2 linked regions of the Pseudophaeobacter arcticus DSM 23566 genome follow. Each later gene encodes a partner of the first gene's protein in a complex. Links are inferred from orthologs where the notes say so. Each region holds a gene or a part of one and is shown on either strand. Other genes may lie near its edges. The genes, in order: accC and accD.

Evidence for each region.
Region 2: the proteins of accC (region 1) and accD are in contact, whole or in part, in a solved structure (PDB 8UXZ), measured with the Escherichia coli proteins. The link is inferred for Pseudophaeobacter arcticus DSM 23566 from one-to-one orthologs.

What each region holds. Positions count from the first base shown.
Region 1 is NZ_KI421507.1:1,252,241-1,268,710, reverse strand. Bases 12,532-15,488 are described here. They hold accC (acetyl-CoA carboxylase biotin carboxylase subunit), read left to right. Parts: upstream 12,532-13,313; coding sequence 13,314-14,663; downstream 14,664-15,488. Other genes in these bases: ARCT_RS0109915 (DUF2155 domain-containing protein), read right to left, coding at 15,362-15,488; aat (leucyl/phenylalanyl-tRNA--protein transferase), read left to right, coding at 14,781-15,413; accB (acetyl-CoA carboxylase biotin carboxyl carrier protein), read left to right, coding at 12,816-13,304; ARCT_RS0109935 (LuxR C-terminal-related transcriptional regulator), read left to right, coding at 12,532-12,634. Also shown: ARCT_RS0109985 (sensor histidine kinase), read right to left, coding at 1-2,612; ARCT_RS0109980 (hypothetical protein), read right to left, coding at 2,612-2,935; ARCT_RS0109975 (response regulator transcription factor), read right to left, coding at 2,949-3,362; ARCT_RS0109970 (XRE family transcriptional regulator), read right to left, coding at 3,458-4,756; ARCT_RS0109965 (substrate-binding protein), read left to right, coding at 4,989-6,335; ARCT_RS0109960 (branched-chain amino acid ABC transporter permease), read left to right, coding at 6,512-7,534; ARCT_RS0109955 (branched-chain amino acid ABC transporter permease), read left to right, coding at 7,538-8,740; ARCT_RS0109950 (ABC transporter ATP-binding protein), read left to right, coding at 8,753-9,508; ARCT_RS0109945 (ABC transporter ATP-binding protein), read left to right, coding at 9,586-10,341; ARCT_RS0109940 (class I adenylate-forming enzyme family protein), read right to left, coding at 10,449-11,960; more of ARCT_RS0109935, read left to right, coding at 12,095-12,531; more of ARCT_RS0109915, read right to left, coding at 15,489-15,745; outer membrane lipid asymmetry maintenance protein MlaD, read right to left, coding at 15,814-16,266; ARCT_RS0109905 (NADH:ubiquinone oxidoreductase subunit NDUFA12), read right to left, coding at 16,370-16,470. UniProt on the Escherichia coli protein: This protein is a component of the acetyl coenzyme A carboxylase complex; first, biotin carboxylase catalyzes the carboxylation of the carrier protein and then the transcarboxylase transfers the carboxyl group to form malonyl-CoA.
Region 2 is NZ_KI421507.1:4,065,350-4,068,110, forward strand. It holds accD (acetyl-CoA carboxylase, carboxyltransferase subunit beta), read left to right. Parts: upstream 1-789; coding sequence 790-1,734; downstream 1,735-2,761. Other genes in the region: ARCT_RS0124065 (CPBP family intramembrane glutamic endopeptidase), read left to right, coding at 1-716; ARCT_RS0124075 (bifunctional folylpolyglutamate synthase/dihydrofolate synthase), read left to right, coding at 1,836-2,761.

The sequences.
Region 1 (16,470 bases):
GAAATGTCGCCATCCAGGCGCTGCATAATCTCACGGCAAATCGCCAAACCAAGCCCGGCTCCGCCTGCGCGTTCCGGGCTAACACGCGAGAATTTCTCAAAAATTAGCTGTTGGTGGTCGGCGGGAACGCCGCTGCCATTGTCGGTAAAATCAATCCAGACTTCCCCCAAGCTGCGGGTCACCCGAATGGTCAATTCCGCCGGGTCAGCGTCACAATACTTCTGTGCATTGGCAATCAGGTTGATAAAAACCTGCGCCAGCCGATCCAGGTCAGAGGAAATGCGGATGTCCTCTGATTTTGGATCACGCTGGACCTGAATTGGATGATCCGAGCCCGCCAATGCAGTGGATACCGCATGGTCCATCACGTCGCTCAGGGTGCCCACCGACATATTCAAACTGACCTGACCGCTTTCCAGCACGCTCAGATCCAGGAGATCATTCAACAGCCGGGTCAGGCGCAGGGCCTCATCATGGATGATGGTGGCGTACCGGGTTTTGTCCGGCAGGGGCATATCGCCGTCATCACGCAGGATCTCAGAGAAGGCCCGGATTGAGGTCATCGGGGTGCGCAGCTCATGGCTCACCTGGCTGAGAAAGGCATCTTTTTGTTGGGAAATCTGGGTCAGCTTTTCATTTGAGACCCGCAATTGGCGCGCCGTACGCGACAGTTCCGCTGACTGTTCTTCCAATTGGTTGGAATATTCCAGCATCTGCGCCGTTTCATCCGCAACCGCCAGCAGATCCTGCACCGAAACCGAAGAGCCACCCACGATTTGGCCAATCATCGCATGGGCCGCTGCCGCCCCGATCGAGGCCCCCAATTCACGCTCCAACCGTTCCAGAAAGGCCGGAGTTGGCTCCGGCAGGGTGCCGCGCACGCCTTGCCGGGCCAGCTCCCGTTGGAAAAACGCCTGGGCCTCGGTGGCGCCCAGGATACGTTGCGACATCACCATCAGGTCTTCGCTCTGCGCCACCGAGCCGGTCCAGCCGCGTGGCCCCGAGGAATGTTCAAACACATTGACAAACTGCGCCCCCTGCAGCCGCTCGATTGGGCTGGGGAAGGTCACCAGCGAGACCAGGCAGAACACCGCCGCATTGAGGCTCATGGACCAGAGCACCGCATGCACCGTCGGATCCAGCCCTTCGATGTCAAACAGGGCCTGCGGCCGCAGCCAGGACTGGCCAAACAGCCCTTCGGCCAGGACGTGATCCGGCAACAGGCCACCGCCCAAGGCGGGCAGCAACATGGTATAGACCCAGATGGCAAAGCCCACGGACAGGCCGCTCAGGGCGCCGGTCCGGGTGGCGCCGCGCCAGAACAACCCGCCGACAAGCGGCGGCAACATCTGGGAAATTCCGGCAAAGGAGATCAACCCCACGGCTGCCAGCGCCGCGCCTCCGCCAGAGAGTTTGTAGTAGAAATACCCCAAGCCAAGAATGACCGCGATGGAAATCCGGCGGGCAAACAGCACCACATTGCGCACATCGCCAGAAACCGAGGCCCCCTCGCCCCCTTGCAGATGTAGCCAGATCGGCATCACCATATGGTTCGACACCATGGTCGAAAGCGCCATGGCCGCCACGATCACCATTGATGTGGCCGAAGAAAACCCTCCCAGGAAAGACAACATCGCCAGCCCCTGTTGTCCCTGCGACAGAGGCAGGGCCAGAACAAACAGATCCGGGTTTGATCCCGGCGGCAGCAGCTCCAAGCCGATGGCAGCAATCGGCACCACGAACATCGAGATCAGAAAAAGATAGAGCGGAAAGGCCCAGGCCGCGACCCGCAGATGCCGCTCATCCTCGTTCTCGACCACCATGACCTGAAACATCCGTGGCAGGCAGACAAAGGCGGCCGCCGACAAAAAGGTGATGGTGGCCCAGCGGCCGCCATCCACCCGCCAATCGCCAATTTGCGAGGCATCAATCCGGGCCAGTGTATCTGAGATCCCATCCGACAGGCCCCAGACCACAAAGATGCCAACCGCCAGCAGCGCCACCAGCTTGACCACCGCCTCCAGCGCCACCGCCGTGACCACGCCGTGGTGGCGTTCATTTGCGTTTAGATTGCGGGTGCCAAACAAAATCGCAAAAACCGCCAGCCCCGCCGTCACCCAGAACACCGTCGTGGTATCGTGGTAGCTGCGCAGCGGATCGGCCTCGGCAAAGATTGAGAAAGACAGGGTAATAGATTGAAGTTGCAGCGAAATATACGGGGTTATGCCAATTACCGCCAAGACAGTGACACCAATGGCCAGCGCATTTGACTTGCCATAGCGCGCCGACAGCAGATCCGCGATCGAGGTCACCCGCTGACTGCGCCCTATCCGAACCAGCTTGCGCAGGCCCCACCACCATCCAACCATAACTAGCGTCGGCCCCAGATAGATGGTCAGGAATTCCAGCCCCGAGCGCACCGCGTAGCCCACCGCCCCGTAGAAGGTCCAGGCGGTACAGTAGATTGACAGCGACAAGGTATAAATCAGCGGCGAGCGGATCCAGGCAGAGCTGTGGCCGCGCGCGGCGCGACGATCCGCCAGAAAGGCCACCAGGAACAACAGCGCCACATAGGCCAGACAGACCAGCGCCAGAACATTGAGCGAGGCCATCAGCTCTGGTCGTCCTGGGCTCCGCCCTCTGTCCAGTGCCCGGCCCACAGCCGCACCGCCAGTCCAAAGACAAAGCTGGCAGCGATCAATCCGCCCCAGACCGCAAAGATATAGGTGATCGCAGCAGAGGTCGCCATGCCGCCGTGATTGCCAGGGGCGGGATAGGGATCTGGGTTTGGCCACATCAGGGGCACCGTCAACAGCAATGCACCCAGGATCGGCAGCAAGCGGGCGATATCCATCAGGCGGCGGCGGCGATAGGTGCGCCGCTCCACAAAGGGGCTGTTGGGCTCATCCTGGCGTCCGGCCCCGTCGCCACGCATTATAAAAGCCCCCTCACTGGGCGGCGTCCTGTGCTGTCACGGTCTGCGGCGCCTGATAGGCCTGCGCATAAAGGTCGCGCACCGCCGTCAGCACCTCGGAATTGGAAAACGGCTTGGTCATAAACCTGGTTACCCCGGCTTTTTCCGCCATTTCACGATCTTTCAGCTGGCCGCGTGCGGTCAGCATCAACACCGGCAGCGCCTGCATCCCGTCGACAAGGCGTAGCTCTTGAATCACTTCGAGGCCGCTTTTCCCCGGTAGCATGAGATCCAGGATCACCAGATCGGGGCTGGCTGCCTGGATGACCGCAGCCGCGTCACTGCCATTTCCATGCACATCCACCGTCCACTTGTCGCGGGTCAGCAGAAACCGAATGGCTTCCGCGATATTTGGCTCATCTTCAATTAAAACCACATGTCTGCTCATTGGCAGAAGTTCCTCCCAGCGCGGCTGCTTCGGACATTTTTGCCCAAGGCCACGTTCTCATCCCAAGGCAGACTAGCCTTGCCGCCGGGCACAAGTCAAAACTCTTCCTTCAGGATCGACGGCTCACGGCGTGCTTCACAGGCCTGGCGCGGGCAGATCCGGCAGCTGCTGCCCACCGGCTGCGCCTGCGCCGGCACCTCGCGGCGCGGCAGGATCAGCATCACCGCGTGATAAAGCGGATCCCGGTCAAACGAGCTGGGCACATGGTTCCAGGCCACCGCCAGGCATTCGAATCCCAGCGCACTGCGCCCCTGCTGCACCACATTGCGCCGCAATGGAACGTCCGGTCGCTGCAGCGCCGTATAGATCGGCCAAAGCGGACAGGAGGCGCCAAAGCGCGGCAGAGCAAAACCAGCCACCGGTTTGCGAAACAGGATCGACCCCGAGCCATCGCAGACCACCAGCCCTGCCTCCTGCCCCAGCACATCAACTGGCAAGACACCCAGACGGCGCAAGACCACCGGCAGGGCGACATTAAACCGCAGCGCCAGCGCAGAGGGATCCAGCCCCTCGGCCTGGATGATCTGCGCCACCGCGTCGAGCGGCATCTGCTGGGCATCACTGTGATATTGCTCCAAGGCGCTACGGGCGATCATCCGGGCCGAGTCGCTGATCAGCTCCGGGGCCGCCGCAACCAGCGACTTGGGGTCGGTGCGCCCTTGCTCCAGGTCAGGGAAGTGATAGCCATTGGACAGCAGGAACTCTTCGGCCTCTTCCTGTGGCATCCCGCGACGCTCTGCGCTGCTGTCGCTTTCATCAAGAAAGTTCACCAGCGCACGGCTGCTTTCGGCCAGACGCCGCGAATCCTCATTGAGGTTATTGTGAAACCGATCCCGCCACTCCGGCTCCAGCTCTCCGGTTTCGGCCAGGATCGAGGCCGTCGAGCGGATCGCCGCCGCCGTTGACAACACCTCGTGCAACGAGGCCGCAAGCTGCGGGTCATGGGTCAGCCGATCCGACAGGGTTTCGACCGTGCGTTCCAGCCGGGCGATGCGCTGATGATTGCTGGCCAGGACCTCGGCCCAGCCCGGAAAGCGGCCGGCAAACTCATCGGTGCGGTCCAGCTCTGCCACCTTGGGGCCGGCATCCGCTGCCGCCTCCCGCAGAGACGAGAGCAATGCCGCTTCGGCACCTTCGGTCAGCATCGAGGGTTCCACCCCCAGAACCTGCGCCAAGCCCACCAAAAGTTTACCGCCGATTCTACGGCGGTTGTGTTCGATCAAATTGAGGTAGGAGGCCGAGATTCCAGCCTTGCGCGCCAGCTCAGCCTGTCGAATACCCAGGATCAAACGCCGCTCCCGAATACGGCTGCCTGTCAGCGTGTCACGCGCCATCCGCTGGCTCCTTGTCAAAACCCTACCATTTCAAAGGCTTTCTGCACTGCAGTATAATAAACTTTACAGAATACCAGTGAATACTGTGCATTTGTTTACAGAATAGATGATCATTTCAAGGGTTTTATTGCGCAATTTTACAACTCGCTCCCATACTGATTTTGCACAAAACGTGCAGACGTTGCGCAGAAGTGAGGAGCTGTTCGACGTTTTACACATAAGGGAGGATTTTATGTCCAAGTCAGCATTCTCGCGTCGCGGGGTCCTGAAGTCAGGCGCCCTCGCAGGCACTGGCCTTGCGCTTCCAACAATTTTTACCGCGTCTTCTGCAGCCGCGTTCACCAACGACCCAACCGGCAGCTCGGTTACTTTGGGTTTCAACGTTCCACAGACCGGCCCCTACGCCGATGAGGGCGCCGACGAGCTGCGCGCTTATCAGCTGGCGGTTGAGCACCTGAATGGCGGCGGCGACGGCGGCATGATGAACACCTTCTCGTCCAAGGTGTTGCAGGGCGACGGCATCCTGGGCAAAGAAGTCAAGTTCGTCACCGGCGACACCCAGACAAAATCTGATGCGGCCCGTGCCTCGGCCAAGTCGATGATCGAAAAAGACGGCGCCGTGATGATCACTGGTGGCTCGTCCTCCGGTGTGGCTGTCGCCGTTCAGGGCCTGTGCCAGGAAGCTGGCGTGATCTTCATGGCTGGTCTGACACATTCCAACGACACCACCGGTAAAGACAAGAAAGCCAATGGCTTCCGTCACTTCTTTAACGGTTACATGTCGGCAGCGGCGCTGGCGCCAGTGCTGAAGAACCTCTATGGCACCGACCGGAACGCCTATCACCTGACCGCTGACTACACCTGGGGCTGGACCCAGGAAGAAAGCATCGCGGCCGCGACCGAAGCGCTCGGCTGGAACACCGTGGAAAAAGTACGTACGCCGCTGGCGGCCACTGACTTCTCTTCCTATATCGCCCCAGTTCTGAACTCTGGCGCCGATGTGCTGGTTCTGAACCACTACGGCGGCAACATGGTGAACTCGCTGACCAACGCGGTTCAGTTTGGCCTGCGTGAAAAGATCGTAAACGGCAAACAGTTTGAAATTGTTGTTCCGCTCTATTCGCGCCTGATGGCCAAAGGTGCTGGTGCCAACGTTAAAGGCATCCACGGCTCCACCAACTGGCACTGGTCGCTGCAGGACGAAGGCAGCCAGGCCTTTGTGCGCTCCTTTGGCACCAAATACGGCTTCCCACCCAGCCAGGCGGCACATACTGTTTATTGCCAGACCATGCTCTATGCAGATGCCGTTTCGCGCGCGGGTTCGTTCAACCCCTGCGCTGTTGTCGAAGCCCTGGAAGGCTTTGAATTCGACGGTCTGGGCAACGGTAAGACGCTTTATCGCGCCGAAGATCACCAGTGCTTCAAAGACGTTCTGGTTGTACGTGGTAAAGAAAACCCCACGTCCGAGTTTGACCTTCTTGAAGTGGTTGAAGTCACACCTGCAGCACAGGTTACCTATCCTGCGGATCACCCGATGTTTGCCGGTGGTGCATTGGGCAGCTGTAACCCGGGCGCCTAATTCAGGTACTCATAGCCGGGCGCTTGCTATAGCGCCCGGCGCATTATCTTCATTCTGACATCCCGGTTTCACCTGACGCGGCCTTGGCCGTGTGGGCGTGCCGTTAAGACGGGGCATGAGGCCTCGCAGGGTCGGAATCCACCACTTCCACATCGAAGAACCCAAGGGTGGGGACTATGGACGCAATCCTATTGCAAATTTTAAACGGGCTGGACAAAGGCTCTGCCTATGCGCTGATCGCGCTGGGCCTGACACTCATTTTTGGCACGCTGGGCGTGGTGAACTTTGCGCATGGCGCCCTGTTCATGATTGGTGCCTTCTGCGCCGTGACCGTGCAGCGTTTGCTGAGCCTCAGCTATGAGGTTGTCGACGAAAGCCAAAAGGATTTCCTCGGTAACGCACTGAAAGTAAAGACACCCTATGTGGAAAGTTGGTTCGGTCCCGAAATCGGCAGCGCCATAATAGACTGGGCGGTGCCCTTCGCGATCCTCTTTGCCATTCCGATCATGATCGGCGTTGGCTATGTGATGGAACGCGGGCTGATCAAGCACTTCTACAAGCGCGAACATGCGGATCAGATCCTGGTGACCTTTGGCCTCGCCATCGTGTTGCAGGAAGTGATCAAGTATTTCTACGGTGCCAACCCAATCCAAACCCCCTCGCCCGAGGCGCTGAGCGGCGTTGCCAATGTTGGCGCCCTGATTGGCATGGATATTGTCTATCCGGTCTGGCGTATCGTCTACTTCTTCTTCTCGGTTGTCATCATCGGCGGCATCTTCTCCTTCCTGCAATTCACCACCTTTGGGATGGTTGTGCGTGCCGGCATGGCAGACCGTGAAACCGTTGGTCTGCTGGGCATCAATATCGACCGCCGCTTTACCATCATGTTTGGCATTGCTGCCGCTGTCGCGGGCCTTGCCGGGGTGATGTATACCCCGATCAATTCCCCCAACTACCATATGGGCATGGACTTTCTGGTGCTGAGCTTTGTGGTTGTGGTTGTCGGCGGCATGGGCTCGCTGCCCGGCGCTGTGCTGGCGGGCTTTTTGCTCGGCATTCTGGAAAGCTTTGCCTCGATGAACGAGATCAAATCCTTCCTTCCCGGTATCGACCAAATCATCATCTATGTCGTCGCGATCATTATTCTGCTCACCCGTCCGCGGGGTCTCATGGGCCGCAAAGGCGTGATGGAGGAATAACACATGTTCGGACTTGATAATAAAGACACGCGGATGCTCCTGGTCGTCGCTGTACTGACGCTTTGTGCTCCCTTCATCCTCAATCCATTCCCCACGGGCAGCGCCATGGCGCAGTTCAATGCGGGCTACCCGGATCTGATGCAACGCTTTGTGATCTTTGGCATCTTTGCCATCGGTTTCAATATTCTCTTTGGCCTCACCGGCTATCTCTCCTTTGGTCACGCGGCCTTTCTGGGGGTCGGCTCCTACTCTGCCGTTTGGATGTTCAAACTGCTATCCATGAACGTGGTGCCTGCCATCCTGCTGTCGGTGGCAATTTCGGGGCTGTTTGCGCTGCTCATTGGCTTTGTCTCGCTGCGGCGCTCGGGCATCTACTTCTCAATCCTGACGCTGGCCTTTGCGCAGATGTCCTTTAACCTGGCCTATTCGGTTCTGACCCCCATCACCAATGGGGAAACCGGTCTGCAGCTGACGCTGGATGATCCCCGTATCCTGGGCGTTTCGGCCACCGCTGACGGATCAATTCCGGTGACCAGCCTGTTTGGTCTGGAAATGCGTTCAACCTTTGAAATGGTTGTTGGCCCCTGGACCTTCCAGTTCAACGCCGGATACTACCTCTGTGCCTTGGTTCTGCTGGCGGCCTTCTACCTGTCGATCCGCATCTTCCGCTCGCCCTTTGGCATGATGCTGCGGGCTGTGAAGTCCAACCAGCAGCGGATGAACTACACTGGTCTCAACACCAAACCCTACACACTTGCCGCCTTTGTGATCTCTGGCATGTATGCGGGTCTGGCCGGTGGTCTGATGGCCTCGATGGATCCTCTGGCTGGTGCCGAGCGCATGCAGTGGACCGCCTCGGGCGAGGTTGTTCTGATGACCATCCTCGGCGGTGCGGGCACTCTGATCGGCCCGGTTCTGGGCGCTGGTTTCATCAAATACTTTGAGAACATCTTCTCCAAGATCAATGACACCGTGTTGCATAACTGGTTCGCCTTTATGCCCGACGGGCTGGAAGATTCTGTCGTCTTCATCGTGCATCCTTTCATCGGCAAAGGCTGGCATCTGACTTTGGGTATCCTGTTCATGCTGGTTGTGGTCTTCCTCCCCGGAGGTCTGGTCGAAGGTGGTCAACGCATCGGCAAATGGGTGAAGGGTCGCAAGAACAAAGACGACTCCACCTCTGCCACAAAAACCCCTGCGGAATAAGGAGACGGATTGATGGGTATTCTTGAAGTCAAAAACGTAGGCAAACGCTTTGGTGGCCTGCAAGCGCTGGGAGATGTCAATCTCAGCGTCAAGGAAAACACCGTCCACGCCATTATCGGACCCAATGGCGCGGGCAAATCCACCCTGCTGAACTGTCTGGTGGGCAAGCTGATCCCGGATACCGGGTCGGTAATGTTCGACGGCCAGTCGGTGCTGGGGCGCAAGCCCTTTGAGATCAACCAGATGGGCATCAGCCGCGTCTTTCAAACCCCCGAGATCTTTGGCGATCTCACGGTAATGGAAAACATGCTGATCCCCTGCTTTGCCAAACGGGACGGCGCATTTTCCCTGAATGCAATCACCTCGGTTCCCAGTGAAACGGACGTACTGGAAAAGGCCGAAGCCATGCTGGTGGAGATGAACATGGCAGACAAGCGCCATATGCATTCTGCCTCGCTGTCGCGGGGGGACAAACGGCGCCTTGAGATCGGCATGTGCCTGTCACAAGAGCCACGTCTGCTGTTGTTGGATGAACCCACCGCCGGGATGGCGCGGGCGGATACCAACAACACCATTGATCTGCTGAAAGAGATCAAGGAACAGCGCGACATCACCATCGCCATCATCGAACACGACATGCATGTGGTGTTCTCTCTTGCGGATCGGATCACCGTTCTGGCCCAGGGCACACCTCTGGTCGAGGATGATCCACAAAACATCCGTGGCAATCCAAAAGTGCGCGAAGCCTATCTCGGCGAGTCGGCGTAAAAACGGACACTCCCACCCTATCCTGGTGCGCGGCAATCCCGCGTCAGGATGGGTCAGGGTAAGAAAGGACAAGACAGATGAACGTCAAACCCGACTTTTCCAAGAACGCCAATGCGGCGACCACCGCCCCGGCCTTTCTGTCGGTCTGGGACATGCATGCCTATTATGGCGAAAGCTATATCGTGCAGGGCATCAACTTTAACGTCCATGAGGGCGAAATCCTGGCACTGCTGGGCCGCAACGGTGCCGGCAAGACCTCAACCCTGCGCTCCATCGCGCGCACCGGCTCCCCCATGGTGACCCAGGGCGAGATCTGGCTGGACCACCAGCCGCTGCACCTGATGGAAAGCCACGAAGCCGCAGCCGCAGGTCTGGGCCTGGTGCCCGAAGATCGCCGCATCATTGCCGGTCTTACGGTTGAGGAAAACCTGCAGCTGGCACAGATCGCGCCCCCCATCGGCTGGTCGATCGAGCGGCTCTATGATCTGTTCCCGCGTCTTGGTGAGCGTCGCAAGCAAGAGGGCGTCACCCTGTCGGGCGGCGAACAGCAGATGCTGGCCATCGCCCGCGCCCTGGCCCGGGATATCAAGGTGCTGCTGCTGGACGAACCCTATGAGGGCCTGGCGCCGGTCATCGTGGATGAGATCGAAAAGACCCTCATCCACGTCAAGGAACAGGGCATGACCACCATTCTGGTGGAACAAAACGCCGTCCGGGCGCTGGAACTGGCGGATCGTGCGGTGATCCTCGACACCGGCGGCATTGTCTTTGACGGCACCGCCGCCGAGGTTCTGGAAAACGCCGATCTGCGCGCAGAATATCTGGCGATCTGATCGCCAGACAACAGTTTACTCCCCGTTGCTCTGGTCCCTAGCAGATGCAACCTCCCTGACCGGCTTCTCTGTGGGAAGCCGGTCTTTTTTTTCCAATAGTCAAAGACCTAGGGGGCCTCAGCGACGAGACGTGCCCGCAATTCGGTCTTCAACACCTTGCCGTAGTTGTTCTTGGGCAGCTCCTGAACAAAGACATAGGCCTTGGGGCATTTGAAGCGGGCAATCTGGTCGCGGCACAGGGCGTCCAGCTCGGCCTCTGTGGCCTCTCCCACCACAAAGGCCACCACCTCTTCGCCCCAATCCGCATGGGGCCGCCCCACCACAGAAACCTCCTGCACCTGGCCGTGCATCAACAGCACCTCCTCGACCTCGCGGGGGTAGATATTGGAGCCACCGGAAATGATCAGATCCTTGGAGCGGTCTTGCAACGTCAGATAGCCAGCCGCGTCCAGAACCCCCATATCGCCGGTCATCAGCCAGCCATCCTTCAGGGTCTGCGCTGTTGCCGCCGGGTTGTTCCAATAGCCCGGCATCACCGCATCACCACGCACCATGATCTCTCCCAGCTCCCCCGCAGGCAGGGGCTGCCCCTCTGGCGTGCCAATGCGCAACTCGACACCGCTTTGGGCGCGGCCAACGCCAGTGAGCCGGGATTTCCAGTCGGGATGGCTGCGGTCGCTGACCTCGGCCCGTTTCAGCGCGGTAATGCCCATCGGGCATTCGCCCTGGCCGTAGATCTGGATGAAGATCGGGCCAAAATGCGCCTCGGCCTCGATGATATCGGCCAGATACATCGGCCCGCCCGCATAGATCACACTGCGCAGCCCCGCGCCCGACCTGCCCTGCGCCTTTGCCACCGCTGTCATCCGCGTCACCATGGTGGGGGCGGCAAAGATCTGCACCCGGCCAAAATGCGCTGCCAGATCAAAGATCTCCATCTCGTCAAAGCCACCTGACACCGGGCAGACATGCGCCGCCCCCACCAGCACATGCAGCATATTGTACAGCCCCGCCCCGTGGCTCATCGGGGCAGCATAGAGGATCTGATCAGCGCCAGTCGCCGCATCCACATCCGCAAAGTAGCTCAACGAGACCGCCACAAGCATGCGATGCGTGATCTGCACCCCCTTGGGCTGGCCGGTGGTGCCAGAGGTATAAAACAGCCAGGCCAGATCCTGCGGATCCCGCAACACAGGCTCGGCTATGGGCGCAGAGCCCATGGCCTGCCGATAGGCCTCTGCCGTGATGGAAACCACTGGTGTTTCAACCCCGGCCGCCGCCAAAGAGCGATCCAGTCCCGGAGAGGTAAAAACCATCCGCGCGGCGGCATCCTGCAGGATGAACTGCGCCTCGCGCCCATGCAGCTTGGCGTTGATTGGCACCGCGGCAGCGCCGGCATACCAGATGCCATAAAGCGTGATCAGATAGTCCGGGCAATTCTTCAGAAACAGGGCGATCCGGTCGCCGGGCTGCACCCCCTGCGCCAGCAACCACCCCGCCAGCGCGGCGGCTTTGTGATGAAAGCTTTGATAATCGGCCACCAGCTCCTGCCCCAGGTAAAGCGCCGGGCGGGCGCCCTCTGCCTGCGCCTGCCGATACAGCCATTGCGCGATATTCATCGCCTGTTCTCCTCCTGATTGGTCGGCTCTTGGGCCCCTCCCCGGAGCCACGCAACACAGAGCCTGTCAAAAAACACCCTTCCACGGTGTCGCTTTCCCTTCAATTCCGCAAAAATACCCGGTTAATAGAAGCCATGAGCGATATTGCCTTTGACCACGCCCCTGTGGGCCTCGCCGTTTTGGAGAACCGTGTGATCAAACGGTGTAACCAGCAGTTTGCCATCACCTTTGGCGGCACCCCTGCGGATCACGCTGATGTGCTGATCGCCGAACTTTACCCCAGCCGGGAAGATTACCACCGTATCGGGCAATTGCTGCAACAGGACGAAGGCGCCAAGACCGGGCTCTATAATGATGAACGCATCATGCGCCGTCACTCGGGTGAATTGTTCTGGTGTCGGGTCCGGGGACGCTCAATCACGCCGGATGACCCATTTCGCACTGGCATCTGGTCCTTTGCCGATATCTCCGAAGATCGCCCGGTGGTCAGCCTCACCCCGCGCGAACGCGAGGTGGCGATCCTGACCTGCAAGGGGCTCTCGGCCAAGGAAATCGGGCTAAAGCTGGATCTGTCCTATCGCACGATCGAAACCCATCGCGCCCGCCTTTTGCAGAAATTCAACGCCCGCAAGCTGCCGGAACTGGTCGCCAAGCTGAGCGGCATGCCGCTATAATTGGCGATCCATGATGAAAACTTTGGCTCAGAGATTGCGAATCCCGCCAAGCCTGCCCATTTTATGACCGTATTCGACAGTGCTTTCCTTGTGGTAACGCTTCCCCTATAAGCGCTGTTAATTTCCAGGCTGCCCACGTGGCAAACCTGTGGCAGATCTGTCGGAACCGGCTGAGGACACAATGACAAACAAAACGCACGAAGCAGATGTGGCATTCATCAAGGCACTGGCCGAATTGCTGCGGGACAACGACCTGACCGAACTGGAGGTCAAGCGCGACTATAGCGAAGACGACAGCCTGAATGTGCGCGTATCGCGCCAGGCCATCGTCGCAGCCGCAGCCCCTGTACAGGTGGCCGCGCCTGTGGCCGCCGCACCGGTTGCTGCAGCAGCAGCTCCCGCCGCCGCAGCCCCGGCAGATGATCCGGCCAGCCACCCCGGCGCCGTCACCTCCCCCATGGTTGGCACCGTATATTTGCAGGCCGAGCCCGGTGCGCCGGCCTTTATCGCTGTTGGCAAACAGGTCAATGAGGGCGATACCCTTTTGATCGTCGAAGCGATGAAAACCATGAACCATATCCCGGCGCCAAAATCCGGTACCGTCAAGCGCATCCTGGTTGAAGATGGCGCCGCCGTCGAATTCGGATCTCCGCTGGCCATCATCGAGTAAGGGCAGCCCATGTTTGACAAGATCCTGATTGCCAACCGCGGAGAGATTGCGCTGCGCGTGATCCGGGCCTGCCGCGAGATGGGCATCAAATCGGTTGCGGTGCATTCCACCGCAGATGCCGATGCGATGCATGTGCGTATGGCTGACGAATCCGTCTGTATCGGCCCGCCCTCGGGCGCTCAAAGCTACCTGTCGATCCCGGCCATTATCTCGGCCTGCGAGATCACCGGCGCTCAGGCAATCCACCCGGGCTATGGCTTCCTGTCGGAAAACGCCAATTTTGTGCAAATTCTGGAAGACCACGGTATCACCTTTATCGGTCCTTCGGCGGAACACATCCGCCAGATGGGCGACAAGATCACCGCCAAGGACACCGCAAAGATGCTAGGCATCCCCTGCGTGCCCGGTTCTGCCGGTGGTGTGCCCGACGTGGAAACCGCCAAGACGGTTGCCGCCGACATGGGCTATCCGGTGATCATCAAGGCCACAGCTGGTGGCGGCGGTCGCGGCATGAAAGTTGCCGAAACCGCTGCTGATCTGGTGCAGGCGTTCCAGACCGCGCGCTCTGAATCCAAGGCCGCCTTTGGCAATGACGAAGTCTATATGGAGAAATACCTCCAGAAGCCGCGTCACATCGAAATTCAGGTTTTTGGCGATGGTCAGGGCAACGGTGTGCATCTGGCCGAACGCGACTGTTCGCTGCAACGCCGCCACCAAAAGGTGTTTGAGGAGGCCCCCGGCCCCTGCATCAGCGCCGAAGAACGCGCCCGCATCGGCGGGATCTGCGCCGATGCCATCGGCAAGATGGGCTATTCCGGTGCTGGCACCATCGAATTCCTCTATGAGGACGGCGAGTTCTATTTCATCGAGATGAACACCCGCCTGCAGGTGGAACACCCGGTGACCGAGGCGATCTTTGGTGTTGATCTGGTGCGCGAACAAATCCGCGTTGCCGAAGGGCTGCCGCTCTCCTTCACCCAGGACGAGCTGCAGATCAACGGCCATGCCATCGAGGTCCGCATCAACGCGGAAAAACTGCCAAACTTCTCTCCCTGCCCCGGTAAGATCACCGCCTTTCATGCGCCAGGCGGGCTGGGGGTGCGGATGGATTCGGCGCTTTATGACGGCTATTCGATCCCGCCCTATTACGACAGCCTGATTGGCAAGCTGATCGTGCATGGCCGCGACCGCCCCGAAGCCCTGGCACGGCTCAGCCGCGCCCTGGGGGAGCTGATCGTCGATGGTATCGACACCACCGTGCCGCTGTTCGACGCCCTGCTGCAAGAGCCTGATATACAGTCGGGCAACTATGGCATTCACTGGCTGGAACGCTGGCTGGAAGAAAACCTCGGGGGCTAACCCCCGGTGGATGGGGGCGTTCTTACCGGAGCGCCCCCTTTGCAATTCCCCCCTGGCGCGCCCTCCTGATGCAATGACCAGGGACCCCACCTCCCCTTTCCTTTTTTAGGAAAATTGATGCGCCTAACCCCGGAACTCTTGCTGCATGCCTATTCCATCGGAGTTTTCCCGATGGCCGAGCACCGCGAAGATGACGAGGTGTTTTGGGTTGACCCCAAACGTCGTGGCATCTTTCCCATTGATGGTTTCCACATCTCGCGCTCTCTGGCAAAGACCATCCGTCAGGGCGCCTATGAGATATCGGTGAACCGTGCCTTTGGCGACGTGGTCGCGGCCTGCGCCGACCGCGAGGAGACCTGGATCAACGATGAGATATATGCACGTTATCAGGACCTTCATGCCCTGGGACATGCACATTCGCTTGAGGTCTGGGATCAGGACAGGCTGGTCGGCGGGGTCTATGGCGTCTCTTTGGGGGCGGGATTTTTTGGCGAAAGCATGTTCTCGCGCCAGCGCGATACGTCCAAAATTGCCCTGGCCTATCTGATCGACCGGCTGCGCCAAGCCGGGTTTCAGCTCTGCGACACCCAGTTCCTGACGCCGCACCTTGCCTCGCTGGGGGCCATCGAAATCAGCCGCGCCGCCTATAAGGCGCGCTTGCAACAGGCGTTAGAGAAAGAGGCGGATTTCACCGCGCCTCAGCTGCCCTCGCCCGCGCTGCTGTTGCAGCGGATGGCCCAGACGTCATAGCGGGCGTGATCCAGCGCCGACAGCGCCGGACTGGAGGCAATCATCCAGCCGTCAAAAAACACTTCACCACTCAACGGATCCCGGATGGTCAAATAGGCATAGGCATCCCCGGTCGGGTTGGACACCGGATAGCGGCACTCCCTCAGAGTGACGATCAACCCGTAGATCTCGGCGCTGCCACCAACTTGGATTTCAACGTCGGTATGATGCCCGTTGACCTTATCCAGCCCGCGCAGAATTGCTGCCACTCCGCGTTCCGCAGGCTCCTGCGCAAAGAGCGGCTGCGGGGCCACAGCGGCGCTCAGGCCAAGGGCGACGACACCCAGGGCCATGGCCCGCAGGCTGCCAGGCAGGCCGCGAGACAGGCTGCCAGGCAGGCCGGAACCCCCACGCCAAGACATCACGAGTCACCCCCGCTGCCGGAGACAAACTTAACCAAGAGCGAAATCAGACTGACTGCCCCCTGGGTGTCCAGAACCTCGTCTCCTGGTTCAAAATTGAACGGTGATCCCCCGGGCATCACCTCGACAAAATTCCCGCCCAACAGACCTTCGGATGAGATGATCACCGAACTGTCATCTGGCACCTGAATGCCCTCAAGAACCGAAAATCGGGTATCCGCCCGGAAGGTTTCCGCGTTCAGATCCACCCCGGTGACGGTCCCGATCTTGACCCCGGCAAGGCGGACATCGGTGCCGACGCCCACGCCTTCCAGGGACCGGAAAGACGCCGTGAGCTCATAGCCGCTGCGGGCTGTCGACAGCCCGGCGACCTGCCCGGCATAGACGGCAAATCCGATGGCCGCAGCCAGAACCAGCCCGCCTGTCAGAACTTCAGTTGTGTTATGCGACATTGCGTGTCTGCCTAGATCTATGGGTCAAAAAGAGGAAAGGACCAAAGAGCATTCCGCCCTTGGGTCCAGTGATATATGCGCCCTGTGGTCCTGCGGTCAGGTCCTATTCCGGGGCCCAGGCCTCGTAGTCGCTGCGCGGCTCTGGGCTGGTCCCACTGCGGATCGAGCCCACCGGCGCATAGGCCTTCAGGGTGCCTGTCAGGT
Region 2 (2,761 bases), 2.8 Mb from region 1 along the record:
TGATGGAACGGGGCAGCACACCCATCGCCATGCTGATCCTGCTGGCGACATTTGGCTTTCTGCCACTGGGGGTGGGGCTGGCCGCGCGCCTGCTGCACAATCGGTCCTTTTTCAGTCTGATCGGGGCACCGGGATTGACGGTGCAGCAGTTTATCCGAACCTGTCTGGGGGGGACGGCTGTTTTTGCGGTCATCATGGTTTTGCCGCCCTATGATTTTGGCGCGCCACTGGTGGCCAACCTGCATTGGCTGACCTGGCTGGGTCTGCTGCCACTGTCGCTCTTGGCCGTGTTGGTACAGGTCAGCGCCGAAGAACTGGTGTTTCGCGGGTATCTGCAACAGGCCCTGGCGGCGCGGTTCAGTCACCCGGTGATTTGGCTTGGGCTTCCCTCGGCGCTGTTTGGCGCGGCGCATTACATGCCGCAAGAGGCCGGGGACAATGCCTGGCTGCTGTGCCTTTGGGCCATGGGATTTGGGCTGCTGATGGCGGATCTCACCGCCCGTGCCGGCACCCTGGGGCCTGCCATTGCAGTACATTTTGTCAACAACATCGTGGCCTTGCTGATCCTGGGATCGCCCAGCAGCCTGTTTGGTCTGGCGCTTTATCTGCTTCCCTATGAGATGTCGGATGTGGCCGCCCTGCGCCCCTGGCTGTGGGTGGACTGCGCAACGATGCTGGTCCTGTGGTTGGTGGCACGGCTGGCGATACGGCGCTGATTGCAATTCAGCGCAAGGCAGCTTATCTGGTGTCGAAACTGGCCCCGCCAAACGGCTCTGACAGAGGCATGATATGAACTGGATCACCAACTACGTCCGCCCAACGATCAACTCGCTGTTTTCGCGTCGCGAAGTGCCTGAGAATCTTTGGCAGAAATGCAGTGAATGCGGCACCATGCTGTTTCACCGCGAACTGAGCGACAATCAGAATGTCTGCACCAACTGCGGTCACCATATGCATATCACCCCGCGCGATCGCTTCACTGCGCTGTTTGATGGCGGAGTGTTCACCGAGGTTGCGGTGCCAGAGCCAATTACCGATCCGCTGAAGTTCCGCGATCAGAAAAAATACCCAGACCGCATGAAGGCGGCGCAGAAAAAGACCGACGAAAAAGAAGCCATGCTGGTGGCCGCCGGAGAAATTGGCCGCACGCCGATTGTTGCTGCGGCGCAGGATTTCTCCTTTATGGGGGGCTCCATGGGCATGTATGTGGGCAACGCGATTATCGCCGCCGCCGAAGAGGCCGTCAGGCTGGGCCGCCCGTTGGTGCTGTTCTCGGCTGCTGGCGGCGCGCGCATGCAGGAAGGTATCCTGTCACTGATGCAGATGCCCCGGACCACGGTGGCGGTGCAGATGCTGAAAGAAGCCAACCTGCCCTATATCGTTGTGCTGACCCATCCCACCACCGGCGGCGTGACGGCCTCATATGCGATGCTGGGCGATGTGCATATCTCCGAGCCCAACGCGTTGATCTGTTTTGCCGGTCCCCGGGTGATCGAACAGACCATCCGCGAAAAGCTCCCCGAAGGCTTCCAGCGGGCGGAATACCTGCTGGATCACGGCATGCTGGACAGGGTGATCCCGCGCACCGAAATGCGGGCAGAGCTGATCACCATTATCCGCATGCTGATGGGGCTCTCGCCGCAGGTGGTGGGCGATCTGCCCGCGCCGGGTGCAGGTGCAGAGGCCGCGAATGAGACAGAAGATGCCGCAGAAACACCTGCTGCAGAAACCTGATTGACCCTATAGTGTTTTGACGCGGCCCGCCTCTTCAGGGCGGGCCGTTTGTCGTTTTGGTGACCCCGCCCTCCCCCTTTGCTGCCATTGAGTGTGCCCCCATGACCCAGCCGACTTCTGATGCCATCCTTGCCCGCATGCTGGCGCTGCATCCCAAGATCATCGACCTGACCCTGGATCGGGTCTGGCGCCTGCTCAAGCGGCTGGACAATCCGCAAGAGAGCCTGCCTCCGGTGATCCACCTGGCCGGCACCAATGGCAAGGGCTCAACCCAGGCAATGATCCGCGCCGGGCTGGAAGGCTGGGGCAAATCGGTGCATGCCTATACCTCGCCGCATCTGGCGCGGTTCCACGAACGCATCCGTCTGTCAGGAGAGCTGATTTCCGAACAGTATCTCACCGAAGTCCTGGATGAGTGCTACGCCACCAATGGCGATGAGAGCATCACCTATTTTGAAATCACCACAGTGGCCGCTCTTCTGGCCTTTGCCCGCACTGCGGCGGATTATACCCTGCTGGAGGTCGGCCTGGGCGGGCGGCTGGACGCCACCAATGTGATTGCCCAACCGGCCCTCACGGTGATCACGCCGATCTCCATCGATCACGAACAATTCCTCGGTGATACCCTGACCAAGATCGCCACCGAGAAGGCCGGGATTATCAAACGTGGCGTGCCGGTGGTTGTCGGCCCGCAACCGGATGCGGCCCTGGAGGTCATCGAGGCCACAGCCGCGCGTCTGGGCGCCCCCCTGATTGCCTATGGTCAGCAGTGGCATGTCAGCCAAGAGCGCGACCGGCTGGTGTTTCAGGACGAGCGCGGCTTGCTGGACCTGCCCATGCCGGTGCTGCTGGGGGCACATCAGGTGCAAAATGCCGGCGCGGCCCTTGCCGCCCTGCGCCACCTGGGCGCGGATGACGCTGCCTGCGAGGCTGCGATGACACAGGCGCGCTGGCCCGCGCGGATGCAGCGATTGAAATCCGGTCCACTGGTTGCGGCGGCAGGACGGGCCGAAATCTGGTTAGATGG